Linked DNA regions of Thiosocius teredinicola. The protein of the gene in region 1 interacts with the protein of each later gene in a pairwise test. Links are inferred from orthologs where the notes say so. Each region holds a gene or a part of one and is shown on either strand. Other genes may lie near its edges. The genes, in order: mtgA and B1781_RS18225.

Region 1 (9,333 bases):
CTGCCGGTCAGGCCCTGGCGGGCCAGATCACGGTGCGCCTGTTTGAAATCTTCCGCTTCCAGCGTTACTGCGGGTAATTGTCGATTGAACATGAGTAGCCGGTGGTCGTTCGATCTTGCAGAACGCCGTCAATCATCGCAGAAAATGCGACAAATCACCGCTTCCCCTGGATCCAGGTGCGGATTCGCTCGCAAGATATCCCGCCTGGCCGGGCTAACACAGCTGCTGCCAGCCGAGTGCGGGGCCTAATCAGTGCCGCCAGGTGCCGTGGGCCTACGCTATCCCCGGCAGGTGAGGGGAAGCAGGTGCAGTGCCTGTTGTCGGTGAAGGCTGATGATCTGGGAACGCGCAGCGCGCTGTGCGGTGATCAGGCGATCGCCTGCATCGGCCCGTCGGTGCGCAGTGTACGCTCCAAAGCGGCGCTGAGCTCTTCGAGCGTAAACGGTTTGGTGACGAAATCGTTCATCCCGACTTCGCTGGTCTTGCGCCGATTGGTTTCGTCCGCATGCGCGGTCAACGCGATAATCGGTATTGGCACGCGATTGTCGGAGCGTTCAAGTGACCGGATGCGTCGGGTCGCCTCGTAGCCATCCATGACCGGCATCTCGCAGTCCATCAGAACGACGTCGTACGATTCGTTTTGCACGCGCTCGACGCACGCCTGACCGTCCGCAACGATCGTGAAGGCGCAGTCGAGTGTCTCCATCAGGTCCTCAATGATGAACTGGTTGATCGAGTTGTCTTCTGCAATCAATACCCGCAGGCGTGGCGCAGTCTTGATTTCGGTTCCGCCGTCTTCGGCAATTGTGCGGGTTTCGTTGTGCATCTCGGCAACAGGCAGCAGCAATGTGAAGCTGAAACAGCTGCCTTCGCCGGGTGTGCTTTCGACCTCGATCAGGCCGCCCATCTTCTGCACCAGGTCTTGAGAAACCGCCAGACCCAATCCTGTACCCCCATACTGCCTGGTGGTCGAACTATCGGCCTGTTCGAACGATCGGAAGATGCGGTCTTTTGCATCGGGCGCGATGCCGATACCGGTGTCGGTAACGGTGAACCGGCAGGATACGCTGCCGTTCTCTATTTCGCCCTGCTGGAAAGCGACGACGATGGTGCCCTGCTGGGTAAACTTGATCGCGTTGGATATCAGGTTCAACAGGACTTGGGTGAGGCGCATCTCGTCGATGCTCACCCATGCGTGATCGGGCCGACTGATGTCGACCTGGATCTCGAGCCCCTTGTCGGCAGCCGCATCCTGCATCAGCGCTACGGCATCGGCCACGGCGGCGCTGGGATCGGCGGCGACCGGTTCGAGTTCCAGCTTGCCGGCCTGCATCTTGGAGAAGTCGAGGATCTCGTTGATGCGTTGCAGCAGCATGTCGGCCGACTTCGACATGATCGACAGGTACTTGGTGCGCTTGGCCGGGTCGTCCGTTCGACCCATCATGCCGATCGTACTGATCAGGCCGTTGAGCGGCGTACGCAATTCATGGCTTACCTTGGCGACGAACTGCCCTTTGGCGCGATCTGCACTCTCCGCCTTCTCGCGGGCGACCAGCAGTTCTTCTGCGCGTCGCTTGAGCAGGCGCGTGCTGCGCATGCTGTCCCAATAGCCGCGATCGAGCTTTTTGCCGATCGAGACCAGAAAGAAGATATACACCGCAACCAAGAACCCGAGCATCATCAAGTTATCGTTGCCGCTCGCCAAACCCGCCACAGCGGTCGGCACCAACGCCGCGAAGATATAACCGCGCTGCAGCTTCGGGTGGGTGCTGAGCGCAACTACGCCTCCGGCGATGACGCCTGCGCTGGCGAAGCTGATCATCATGGCAGGCCAACCGAGTTCGAACTGCCAGATCAGAAAGCACGACAGGCCGCCCAGAGTGGCAGCCTGCACCAGCACCACCGTGTAGTAGGTAGCGGCCCAACGCTGTGTATCGCGAAAGTAGGTGTTGTCGAACCAGAACCCGAGCGAGAACCGTAGGGTGCCGGTGATCACGAAGATGCCGAGCCCTAACCAGGTAATGTTGGGCCAGGTTGTCGCGACGGGCGTTGTCGTGGTGACCAGCAACCAGATAAGCGCGTACAGGAAACTGCCCGGCAGACCCTGTTGACCGAGGTCGCGGTGGGCGTGTGCATAGTCTTCGGCTTCTAATGTCACATCTGCAGGTTGTTGATGCGGCATGGTCAAGACGCGGTTGCTGAATTCTTGAACGTATCGGCTGATAGGCAGGGAAAGTTAGTGCGGGCGGGCCGTGAAACGCTATGAATTGACCTGGAACAACGGCCGTTCTTGACGTGGCGCGACTTTGCTTCACATTCTGGGAAGCGGAGTTTTTTTGGTGCAGCGCGATGCATGCCCATGGAGATTTTTATTCGTATCTGCGTACCCGGGGGGTCAGCCGTCGCGGGTTCCTGAAGTATTGCGCCGGGCTGGTCAGCCTGCTCGCACTGCCGGGCAGCGCGACCGGACGGATCGCCGAAGCGCTGGCGGGGCGCCGCACGCCGCTGGTCTGGTTGTCACTGCAGGCGTGTACCGGGTGTACCGAGTCGCTGCTGCGCTCCTACGCGCCATCCGTCGATACCCTGATCCTTGACTATTTCTCGCTCGACTATCACCACACCTTACAGGCGGCAGCCGGTGACGCGGCCGAAGCCGCACGTTCGGCTGCGCTGACGGATGGGGGTTATCTGCTGGTTGTCGATGGGTCGGTTTCCAGTGGGCAACACCTGAACTGCTCGACGATCGCCGGTAGATCGGGCATGGAGGTGTTGGCGGAAACGGTGGAGCAGGCGGCCGCGGTGATCGCCGTCGGTTCGTGCGCGGCGTTCGGCGGGTTACCTGCCGCAAACCCCAACCCCACAACCGCACTTGCGGTCGAACAACTGATGGCGCAGGGCAGTATCCCGCGTCGCCCTCTGGTCAATGTGCCGGGTTGTCCACCGTTGCCGGAGGCGATCACCGGCACTTTGGCGCACTTCATCGCATTCGGTCGTCTGCCCGCGCTGGACGCGTTGGCGCGTCCATTGTCGATCTATGGCCGCACCTTGCACGACCGTTGTTCCCGCATTCACTTTTTCTACGCGGGCCAATTCGCCGAATCGTTTGACGATGAGGGCGCCCGAAAAGGTTGGTGCTTGTACAAGCTGGGGTGCAGGGGGCCGACCACGCACAATGCCTGTATGACCCAGAAGTGGAACGGAGGCACGAGTTCGCCGGTGGACGCAGGACACCCGTGTATCGGTTGCTCGGAACCCGACTTCTGGGATGCCGGCGGATTCTATCGGCAAAAACTGTCTACCGGCCCCGGTGTTTCGACGACCGAGGAGGCATCTCGCGGGCGGGCACTGTTCGATGATCAATGCGTTTATTGCCATGAGCCCGACGCAACCGATCTGAGCGTCGAGCCGACCGAACTGCGGGCGACCTATGAACGACGCGGCGGACGTGCGCATCGCGCCGAGCTCAGCGACGAGGAGTGGTCCGACCTGATGAAATTTCTGGAGACAACCCGATGAGGTGGGTAAGACACGTCATCTACATCGTTCTGCTTGCCGCTGCGGTCACCGTCAACAGCGCACCAAGCGATGCGCCGAATGCGGAAGTCTTTTCGCGGCATGACGAGAACCGCGACGGATTTGTCGATCGGCGCGAGTACTATCGATTTCACCAACGTATGCGGCGGCATCAGGCACGCAACCGTCGGTCGTTTCATGTGTACGACTTCGATGACATCGATGTCGATCGCAATGGCTTGATCGATCGCGATGAGTTGCTGCAACGACTGCACCGGCGCCCGCGGCGCGGCGATCTGAGTCGTTAGTCCACGACGATTCTGTGTTGTCGATCAGAGAACCCCGGCTGTGATGTCGGCCTTCGCTCAGCGATAATGACGACTCAGTCCTGCTTTCCGATTATGTATGGCAAAACGCGCAAAACCTCGTCGGACGTTCATGCAACGATTGCGACGTCTGCTCGGCATCTTGCTGTTGATCGCAATCGCCGGTTCCGTCGGCGTCGTGTTGCTGTTTCGCTGGGTCGATCCACCGTATTCCGCGGTTATGTTATGGCGCTACGCCAGCGAGGGTGGACCGCAGCACCAGGTATGGGTTCCGTTGAGCGAGATCCACCCGGGCATGGCGCTGGCGGTTGTTGCAGCGGAAGATCAGCGTTTTCCCGTGCATTGGGGATTCGATACGGACGAAATACTCGCAGCGGTTCAGGATCACCTCGATGGTGGCAAGTTGCGCGGTGCCAGCACGATTTCGCAACAGGTCGCACGCAACCTTTTCCTGTGGCAGGGGCGCAGCTTTGTCCGTAAGGGGCTGGAGGTGTACTTCACCGGACTGATCGAAGCGATGTGGCCAAAGCAACGCATACTCGAGATGTATCTGAACTTCGCAGAGTTGGGCGAGCGCACCTTCGGCGTTGCCGCTGCGAGTGACCATTACTTCGACGTTGATCCCGGGCGGCTGACTGACCGGCAGGCGGCGTTGCTTGCCGCGGTACTGCCAAACCCGATCCGCTATCGCGCCGATCGGCCATCGGATTACGTGCGACAAAGACAGGCCTGGATTCTCAGGCAGATGCGCAACCTCGGTGGCCCCGGTTATCTGGGCGAGATGCTTGATTGATGCGGCTAATCTCGAAGTCGACCAGTGCCGGCTGCGCTGCAGCCGGCACTGTGTCGGACTTAGCGGGATTTACGAATCCCATTTGTCACCGTGGGGCTGAGAGGCTACGTCTTCCAGCTTCTGCTGCTCCCGGTAGTCGCGCGCTACGCGGTCCCAGTCAGTGTCTGCCGGAAACTGGGCGTAGTAGCCGCTATTGGCCGTGGCTTCCGGGCTGCCGCGCTGAATCTCGTAGAGGCTGATCCGGCTCGGGCCGCTCTTGATGATCGTGCCGCGGAAATCGTTCGGTGCAGCGCCGTCAACATTGGCTTCAACGATCAGGCGATTCAACGAAGGCGTGAAATCGCTTTTCTCCACCGGTGCGAACGTCAGGTGCTCGGTATCGGCAAACGGTACGTACTCGGTTGAACCGATCTGCTGCTGGTAAGCGAACGGTTGAGCGAACGCGGTGGTCGTGGCAAGCGCGAACAGGCCTGCGGTAATCAGAGTTTTCATTGCTTAGGTCTCCTCAAGCGAATTATTGGTGGGAGCAAATGCTCCGTTCGCTTACCAAGACCCTGGCGCTACACATTTTCTTTCACGACTGTTTCGATGCGGGTGCCGACTGTCGAAAGGTTGGGCGCCTGTTCAGTAGGCGTGCTGCGAGGGTGTTGCAGCAGTGGTGTCGGTAAGAAGAGGAGCCCGAAGACGGTTGGCTAAACGAGACGGGCACCCTGTGGGTGCCCGTCTGGAGAGTTTTACTTGGTAGCGAGCCTGTCGAACCAGCATGAGAACCAACCGATGACGAATGGTCGTACGCGTTCACGAACGCCATCGTCGAGCCTGTTGCTTCGCATGCAGACGCAGATTCGGCTTCCAAGCCTTAAAAGCAGCGACACATTTCCACTATTCTTCAGCACGTTTAATTTCCCGATCCTTGTAGTTTGCAAATTAATCTATCAGACAACCTCGGTTGTCGACACGTCTTTTCGCGACTATTTCGAAATTTAGAATCAACCCCGGAACATCGATCTCCAAAGTCGATTGCACTTCTATCAGTTCGCGATCTTTGACGTTCTAATCGTCAATCCGTTTCCTTTTGTACGCTTTGCATTGCCGTGTTGTTCAACGCGGTTCACAACAATGTCAGCATGAACCTGCGGCTTTCCTCGTTCGTGATGGGTGCACGAGCAGAGTGTTTACGCGGTCAAAACCGGCCTGTGAGCGCGCTATCGTCTAAGCCATAGGAAATGTATCGACCGCCGAATCAATAGATGAAGACAACAGATGCAAGAAATAACCCAACGCAAGTTAAGCTAATTAGGTTGTAAAGAAATATAAAGAAAGGCGCCGGTAGGCCGGGAGCGGCGTGTCGTGTAGGGCGTGTGGTTTTACCTAAATGTTACAAATGTAATAAAGCCAACAACGGCCTATAAAACCGTAAACAGCGTTGGGATATTGAGCGCCAGCCACGTTGCCGCGCCGCCCCGCGGTTTGCTGTCTTTAGCTGATAGCGCCTGGCGGGCTTTGCCGCTTTCAAGCACAGCTTGCGAACGGCAACGGCACCCGCCCGATGAGCAGGGAGGGATGAAGGCATCGCCTCAGGCAGAGGCGGGGTTAGCGCACACCACGCGATTGCGACCCGCCTGCTTGGCCTGGTACAGCGCCTCGTCGGCGCGCTGAAGCAATTGGTGGCCGGCATCCCTGGCAGGCTGCCGAAGATCATCGGCCAAGGCCGCCACACCAATCGATACCGTCAGCGGGATCGTGCCGCCGTTGTCGAGCAAGATGGGCTCGGCGGCGACGCTGCGACAGATCTCACTCGCCAGTGCACCGGCGCTGTCGGCCGCCGTCTGCGGCAATAGCACGGCGAATTCCTCGCCGCCATAACGCGTGGCAAGGTCACTGGTTCGCAAGCGTGCACGCAGCCTTTGCGCCAATGCCGAAAGCACCAGGTCGCCTGCCGTGTGGCCGTGCTGATCGTTGATCTGCTTGAAGTGATCCGCATCGACGAACATGCACGACAGGGCGTGGCCGTAGCGTTGGGCGCGGGTTACCTCTTGTTCCAATCGGTGTTCGAGGTGTCGTCGGTTGTATAGCCCGGTCAGGCTGTCGGTCAGGCCCACCAAGCGCAGGCGTTCGCGATTGACGGCATTCTCTAGACAGATCGCTGCCACGCTCGCCATGTGGGCGAGGAAATCTGTCGCCTGCCCATGGACGAAGCGTTTAGGGTCGTGACTGCCCAGACACAGAAAGCCGGCGACCCCATCGGCCTGTCGCAACGGCAGCAATGCCACGCTGCCACCCAAGCGACGGCGGAACAATGCGAGATGCCTGTCGTCGTCCCAAGCGCCAAGCCAGGGGCGCTGCGCGTCGCAGAATTTCGCGGTGGTGTCGCGAACGTCGGTACACAGTTCGACATTGCGCATAAACGCGGCTTTTTCCTCGACCGCCGTCGCCAGCAGGTCGCGGATCACGTTGAAGGGGTCGAGCAGATACAGCCGGGCGCTATCCAGCTCGAAAGAGCGCCGCATGCCGCTGGTCAGGCGTTCCAACAGGCGAGCTAAGTCAGCGGCGCCCAGCAAGGCGAGTTCGCGTTCCTGAAAGCGCGTCATTGCCTGCTGGTTGTGCAGCGCGTCGCGGCCGAGTGACTCTAGTAGGCCACGGAGCATGCGGTTTTCGTGCTGGATGTCCGACTCGGGCATGCGTTTGAAGGCTCGGCGTAGCATTTATCGGTTATCGGCCGGCCCGCGTCAGGCTTTAAAATCCTGATTTGCCTGCGCCCCGGCGCCGGTCGCTTGCTGTGCCGATAGTAACTTGTCCCGGCAGATGGTGCCCCAGCGCGCGTCGGCAGTACGTGAAACGCTCGAAAACTCAGGAACCTAAAGCACGACATGGCGGCAGATCGGTCAGCGAGTCACGGCCCGACGATACAATCCGTGTCCGATTCACGCATTCCAGGGAGGGATCATGCGTTTCATTGCCTTAGGCCTGTTGCTGCTCACGGGGTTCCATCACGGCGCTCTCGCAGACCAGATATATCGATGCAAGGGCGATGCGGGGGAGCCGGTCTTCTCATTCCAGCCATGCAGCTCGGCGCAGGGTTCGGCCGTCTACCGGGCGACGGCACCGACAGAGGCGGCACAGGGGCTGAGGCCCGGCGAGGCACAATGGCTTGATGCACGTGACAGACGTCGAGCAGGCGCCAAGCCTGCATCGCGCAAGGTACGACGCTCCGGGAGCAACTCGGCGGCCTCGGCGGCGAGCAAGCAGGTGTATCGCTGTCAGCGGACTCGCGCCAAGCTCGACAAGGTGCGTTCGACATTGCGCCGCGGCTATAAACCGGCGGCGGGGGAACGTCTGCGACGCAAGCGGCGCGAGTACGAAGACTACCTGGACGTATTCTGTTCCTGAGTGACTTCAGGGTCTTCTTTCAGCACGCGTCGGGTGCGCGCGCTCCAGCGCAGGAAGTTCGGTTCGGTAACGTAGCCGCGGCTCAGCACGTAGTTGAGGACATTGCGCAGGCGGAAGAAATGTACCACCGAGTCGACACGGATGATCTCCTTGCCTTGTTCGTCGAAGAACACGATCGACGGTGCGTAGAAGATGTCGAGCTCTTTGGCCCATTGACTTGCCGTGGTGCGCTCACCGTTGGGTTTGATCACCGGTGTATCCGACCACATATCGAGTTGCACGCTCTCGAAGCGGTTGAACAGACGGCGCAGCGTTTTGCGGCGCAGCGGCTGGGTGTGCAGGATGTCGCATGCATGGCAATCGCCCTGCTCGAAGAAGACCACCAGCGGTAGCTCGGAAGGAAATCGCGTGCGATCCAGATTGTAGGGCGGCTGCGCAAAGAACGGCTCTTCGACCAGGTCGCCTGCTTCGAACCTCAGCGTCTTGTCGCCACGGGCCATGTAGACCGAGAACTTTTCACGGCGGTAGTGGCCGCCGGCAACATATTCCAGCGCGGCACGAAACTGATACGGCGGATAGTAACCGCGCAGCCGCAGCGCGATCTTGCCGTCAGCGTCGTAGAACACCAGCGAGGGTGTGAAATTGGTGCCGAGTTTCTGCGCGTATTCGCGTTCGCTCAACGTCTCGCCGTCGGGCATCGTGACCTCTTCGGGGCTCCAGATGTCGATCGGGATGACGTCGAAATTTCGCCGGGTGTAGGTCACGATGTCCGGCGTCTTGAAGTTCACTTCCATCAGCATCTTGCAGTAAGCGCAACGCTTCTGGCCGAAATACACCACGATGCCTTTCTTACCGCCTTTGACGGCCTCTTGCAGGTCTTCGTCGAGGGCGAGGAAACTGGTCTTGAACCAATCGGGGTGTTGCAGCAGATCGTCGAGCGGCGTGTCGTCGAACTGCAGCGGGTCGGAGACCGACTCGTCCATCGTGGCGAACGCGCCGGCAGTCAAGGCCAGGCACCCCAGCAAGAGTGCCAGTCGGCCTATCCGGCTTGTGCACCACGCGTGAACGACTCGGATCAAAGATATCTCTCCCAATCTTCGGAGGCGTCACCGAATACCAGAAAATGCGGATTCAGCAGGGACTCTTTGGTGTTATATCGCAACGGCTCGAGGTGCGTGTCGGTCACCTTGCCGCCGGCGGCCTCTACCACGGCTTGAGCTGCAGCCGTGTCCCATTCAGAGGTTGGGCCAAGTCGAGGGTAAATGTCGGCCACCCCTTCTGCAACCAGGCACAGCTTCAATGAGCTGCCCA
Region 2 (4,767 bases), 3.5 Mb from region 1 along the record:
GCGCGTTCATGCGATTGTGCTCACCAGCCAACCGCAGGCTGACAGTCGCATCGCCGCGATCGGTGTGTACGGCAAAACGTGCAGTGAAGCTCGCACCTTGCCAAACGATCTCGTAGGCGTCCGGCGGGCTCGACACGTCGGCGACCTGCTGCACACCGAAGGTACGCTGTTGATAGTCTGCGCCGAGTTCGCGCCACAGACCGGCATAGGTATCGTCGGCGTTGAATACGAACACGCCATCGCCATCCAGCCCATTGACGATCTCGGCCTTAGCCCGCGCCACACCCTCGACACTGCCGAAACCTTCGAGGTGTGCGCGACCGGCATTGTTCAGCACCGCCACATGGGGTGCAGCAAGTCGTGTCAGGTAGTCGATCTCGCCCGGATGATTGGCACCCAGTTCGATGACGGCGAAGTCTTCGTCGCGCAGACGACACAAGGTCAGCGGCACGCCGATATCGTTGTTCAGATTGCCGCGCGTCGCCAACACGCTGCCGGACTGCGCAAGGATGGCCGCGCTCATTTCCTTCAACGTGGTCTTGCCGTTGCTGCCGGTAATCGCCAACACCTTGCAAGGACAACGCAGGCGCCACTGCTGGCCCAGCTTGCCGAGGCCGAGCAGCGTATCGGCGACCTCGACGGTCGGCATCGCCGCCGGTTGCGGACGTGCGACCAATGCGCCTGCTGCACCGCGCGCGCGGGCAACTTCGAGATAGTTGTGGCCATCGAAATTCGGGCCATGCAACGCGACGAACAACTCGCCCTGCTGCAGCGTACGCGAATCGGTACTCACGCCGTCGAAGACCACGTCGTCGCCATGCAGCTTGCCGTCGACCATCGCAGCGAGTTCGGACATCTGCAGGCGACTCATGCGACACCTCGCGACAAGGCGGCATCGACAACATCGGCATCCCTGAACGGCAGGCGACGACCGTCGATTTCCTGGTAATCCTCGTGACCCTTGCCGGCAATCAACACCAGGTCACCCGGACCGGCACTCGCGATGCTGCCCTGAATCGCCGAGCGGCGGTCGTGTACCACCTCGACGCCCTGGCGGTTTTCCATGCCGGCCAGGATCTCGGACACAATGGCCTGCGGATTCTCCGAACGCGGATTGTCGTCGGTCAGCACAACCCGATCGGCCAAACGGTATGCGACTTCGCCCATCTGCGGACGCTTACCGCGATCGCGATCGCCGCCGCAGCCGAACACGCAGATCAAGCGCCCGCTGACGTGCGCGCGCAGGCTTTCAAGTGCGTTCTCCAGAGCGGCCGGTGTATGCGCATAGTCGACGACGACCCGTGGACGGTTCGGCGCCAGAAACACCCGCATGCGCCCATCGACCGGCTCGACCGCTTCCAGCGCGGCAACCGCGGTGCTCAACGGCATGTCCCACGCCAACAGCACGGCCAACGTCAGCGCCAGATTCTCGGCATTGAAGTGGCCGAGCAGACGGGTCTTCAACTCGCCGGCACCCCAGCTCGAGGCAAAGTCCACCACCAAGCCATCGGCACGCGCCTCGACATTGCGCAGATAAACGAAACGATCGCCCAGGCGCGTAACCTTCGATGAACTGCCCACCGCGATCGTGAACACCCGCTTGCGAACGTCGGCTGCGAGGTTTGCACCGACCGGATCGTCGACATTGATCACGGCCATGCTCAGACCGGCGCTGCGGAACAAGCGCGCCTTGGCGTCGGCATAGTCCTGCATGCTGGGGTGGTAGTCCTGGTGGTCACGACTTAGGTTGGTGAACACCGCGGTATGAAACGGCACACCGGCAACGCGATGCTGATGCAAGGCATGCGACGACACCTCCATCGCCACCGCGCGAGCGCCGCGCCCGAAGAGCCGTCCCAACATGGCATGCAGAGAGACGGCATCCAGCGTGGTATGCGAAGCGGGCTCGAGAGCGCCGGGAAAACCATTGCCGACGGTTCCAAGCACGGCGGTCGGCACCTTGGTCGACAGCGCCTGCGCGAGAAAATGCGTGACTGTGGTCTTACCGTTGGTGCCGGTCACACCAACGATGCGCATCGCATGCGCTGCCTGACCGAAGAAACGCGCCGCGATTTCACCGGCCTGGCGACGCAGGCCCGGCAAGGTCACCACCGGCACATCGGCCGACAGACGCGCGATTCGATCACGGTTCCATTTGTCGCTTGGCTCGGCGATCACTGCAACCGCACCGCGCTTGCGTGCCTCTTCGAAATAATCGAGTGCGTGCCCACGGGTGCCCTGCAAAGCCAGCCAAAGCCCCTTCTCTTCCACTTCGCGACTGTCCAGCGTCAGCGAGTTGACCACCTGGTGGCGCGCCCAATCCATTCCGGACAATCCTGGCAACAGATCGGCGAGCAGAATGCTTTTGTGATCCGGACGTTGCGCCATCATCGATTCTCACCACTGTGCGCGACACGCAGCGCAGGATCGATCGCCACGTCGGGCGTTACGTTCAACAGGCGCAGCGCTTCGGCCATCACCGCCGAGAACACCGGTCCAGCCACACTGCCGCCGTAGTACTTGCCGGCCTGTGGTTCATTGATCATTACCGCCATGACGAAACGCGGTTTTTCAGCCGGCGCCATACCGGCGAACAACGACAGGTAACGCGCATCGCTGTAACCGTTGGGCCCGAACTTTTTGACCGTACCGGTCTTGCCGGCGACGCGATATCCGGGCACTGCCGCCTGCGGCGCGGTACCTTCGTCGCCGACCACCGATTCGAGCATCCGTCGGATGTGGCGGGTGTTCTGCGCATTGAACACGCGACGCCCCTTTACCGGCGCATCGCGCTTGAGCAAGGTCGCCGGCATCAGCACCCCGTCGTTAGCCAGCGCGCCGTAAGCCTGAGCCAGTTGCAGCGTGGTCACCGAAATGCCGTACCCAAACGACAAGGTCGCCTGGTCGATCTGCGCCCAGCGTTGGTAGTCGCTCAACTGGCCGGCGACCTCTCCCGGGAAACCGGTACCGACCTGGCTACCGAAACCGAGCTGTTGCATCACTCGCCACAGGTCGCGTTTTTCCAAGCCAAGCGCGATCCGGCTGGCACCCACGTTGCTCGACCGGCGCAGCACGGTCGCAACGTCGATCATGCCCAGATTCTTCGAATCCTTGACCTGCGAACGGCCCAGATAGTAGTAACCCGGCGCGGTATCGATCATCGAGTCGGCGTGAATAGTGCCTTTGTCGAGCGCTGCGGCGACGGTAAAAGGCTTCATCGTCGAGCCCGGCTCGAACACGTCGGTCAAGGCGCGGTTGCGCAGACGACCGGCACGGTTCGAGCGGTCGCCGTTGGGATTGAATGACGGCTGGTTCACCAATGCCAGGATCTCACCGGTCTGTGCATCGAGCAGCACCGCCGAACCGGACTTGGCGCGATTGCGTTTGACCGCCGTCTTGAGCTCGCGATACGCGATGAATTGCAGTCGCTGATCGATGCTCAGGGCCAGATGGTTGCCGGCGCGCGGGCTCTTGATGTTTTCGATGTCGTCCACTACCTGGCGACGACCATCGCGCATCACACGCTTGGCACCTGGCTCACCACGCAGATCCGGGTCGAATGCCAGTTCGAGGCCTTCCTGGCCGAAATCATCGACGTCGGTGAAGCCCAGCACATGTGCAAACACCTCGCCTGCCGGGTAGTAGCGCTTGTATTCGCGCTCTACGTGCACACCGTTGATATCGTTCGCCTTGGCGACCTGCAGAACATGCGCGGCCTCGGCCGGCGGCATACGCCGCTTGAGGTAGACAAAGTGACGTTGGCTGTAACGCGCCAGGCGCGCCCGCAGACCTTCAGGGTCGATCCGCAATGCCTTGGCGAGCACAACCAACTGCCGGGTATCGCTGCCCAGCACGCGCGGGTTGGCGGCGATCGAATCGACCGGCGTGCTCAGGGCGAGCACATCGCCGCGACGATCGGTGATCAGACCCCGATGGGCCGGCACGTCGACGCGCGCGATGTAGCGGTCTGCACCTTCCGATTGCAGAAAATCTTTTTCGAGAATCTGTTGGTCGACGGCGCGCCAGATCAGCGCAGCACCGGCCAAAACGAAGATACCGAGTACCGTGTAGCGCCGCCCGGCGTAACTCGGCAGCGCCTTTTCCTGGCGTCGCGCCTGGCGCGCCCGCTTGTCCCTTTTTGCGGCCATCTACTTCACCACCACAATCTGTTCTGCCGGGGGCACGCGCATCTCCAAACGCTCGTGCGCGATCGACATCACCCGACCGAGCGCACCACGGGTCGCCAGTTCGAGCTGCAGACGGCCCCACTCCATGTCGACTTGGTCGCGCTCGGCGCGCAGATCCTGCAATTCGACAAACATCGCGCGCGACTCGTACTTGGCATACACCACGCCGATGCCACTGAGCACGACTGCGACACCCAGGAAACTGACCATGAACAACTGCCCACGCGTCATGCCGGCACCTCTGCGATACGCAGCACCGCGCTGCGTGCACGCGGGTTGTTTTCGATCTCGGCCTCGGATGCACGTTGTGATTTGCCGACCAGGCGCAGCGCACCCTGGGTCTCGACATGGGTTACCGGCAGGCCCTTGGGCAACTTCGGCCCCTTGGCCTGATCACGCATGAAGCGCTTGACGATGCGGTCTTCCAGCGAATGGAAACTGATGACGACAAGGCGTGCCCCGCGGGCCAACACGTTCAACGAATCACGCAGGCAGACTTGCAGGTCTTCGAGCTCGCGGTTGATGAAGATGCGGATCGCCTGGAAGGTGCGCGTTGCCGGGTGCTTGAACTTCTCTTTGA

Evidence for each region.
Region 2: the proteins of mtgA (region 1) and B1781_RS18225 interact in binary tests that used the Escherichia coli proteins (3 or more experiments, as listed by UniProt). The link is inferred for Thiosocius teredinicola from one-to-one orthologs.

Annotation. Positions count from the first base shown.
Region 1 is NZ_CP019936.1:318,187-327,519, forward strand. The notes cover bases 2,847-5,791. They hold mtgA (monofunctional biosynthetic peptidoglycan transglycosylase), read left to right. Parts: upstream 2,847-3,951; coding sequence 3,952-4,632; downstream 4,633-5,791. Other genes in these bases: B1781_RS01500 (hydrogenase small subunit), read left to right, coding at 2,847-3,516; B1781_RS01505 (EF-hand domain-containing protein), read left to right, coding at 3,513-3,821; B1781_RS01515 (hypothetical protein), read right to left, coding at 4,702-5,124. Also shown: B1781_RS01490 (response regulator), read right to left, coding at 1-92; B1781_RS01495 (ATP-binding protein), read right to left, coding at 368-2,158; more of B1781_RS01500, read left to right, coding at 2,350-2,846; B1781_RS01520 (GGDEF domain-containing protein), read right to left, coding at 6,210-7,337; B1781_RS01525 (DUF4124 domain-containing protein), read left to right, coding at 7,579-8,022; B1781_RS01530 (thioredoxin family protein), read right to left, coding at 7,998-9,005; 3'(2'),5'-bisphosphate nucleotidase CysQ, read right to left, coding at 9,098-9,333. UniProt on the Escherichia coli protein: Peptidoglycan polymerase that catalyzes glycan chain elongation from lipid-linked precursors. May play a role in peptidoglycan assembly during cell division in collaboration with other cell division proteins.
Region 2 is NZ_CP019936.1:3,843,201-3,847,967, forward strand. The notes cover bases 1,769-4,767. They hold B1781_RS18225 (peptidoglycan D,D-transpeptidase FtsI family protein), read right to left. Parts: upstream 4,149-4,767; coding sequence 2,388-4,148; downstream 1,769-2,387. Other genes in these bases: B1781_RS18220 (UDP-N-acetylmuramoyl-L-alanyl-D-glutamate--2,6-diaminopimelate ligase), read right to left, coding at 1,769-2,391; ftsL (cell division protein FtsL), read right to left, coding at 4,149-4,418; rsmH (16S rRNA (cytosine(1402)-N(4))-methyltransferase RsmH), read right to left, coding at 4,415-4,767. In the rest of the region: B1781_RS18215 (UDP-N-acetylmuramoyl-tripeptide--D-alanyl-D-alanine ligase), read right to left, coding at 1-871; more of B1781_RS18220, read right to left, coding at 868-1,768. UniProt on the Escherichia coli protein: Essential cell division protein that catalyzes cross-linking of the peptidoglycan cell wall at the division septum. Required for localization of FtsN.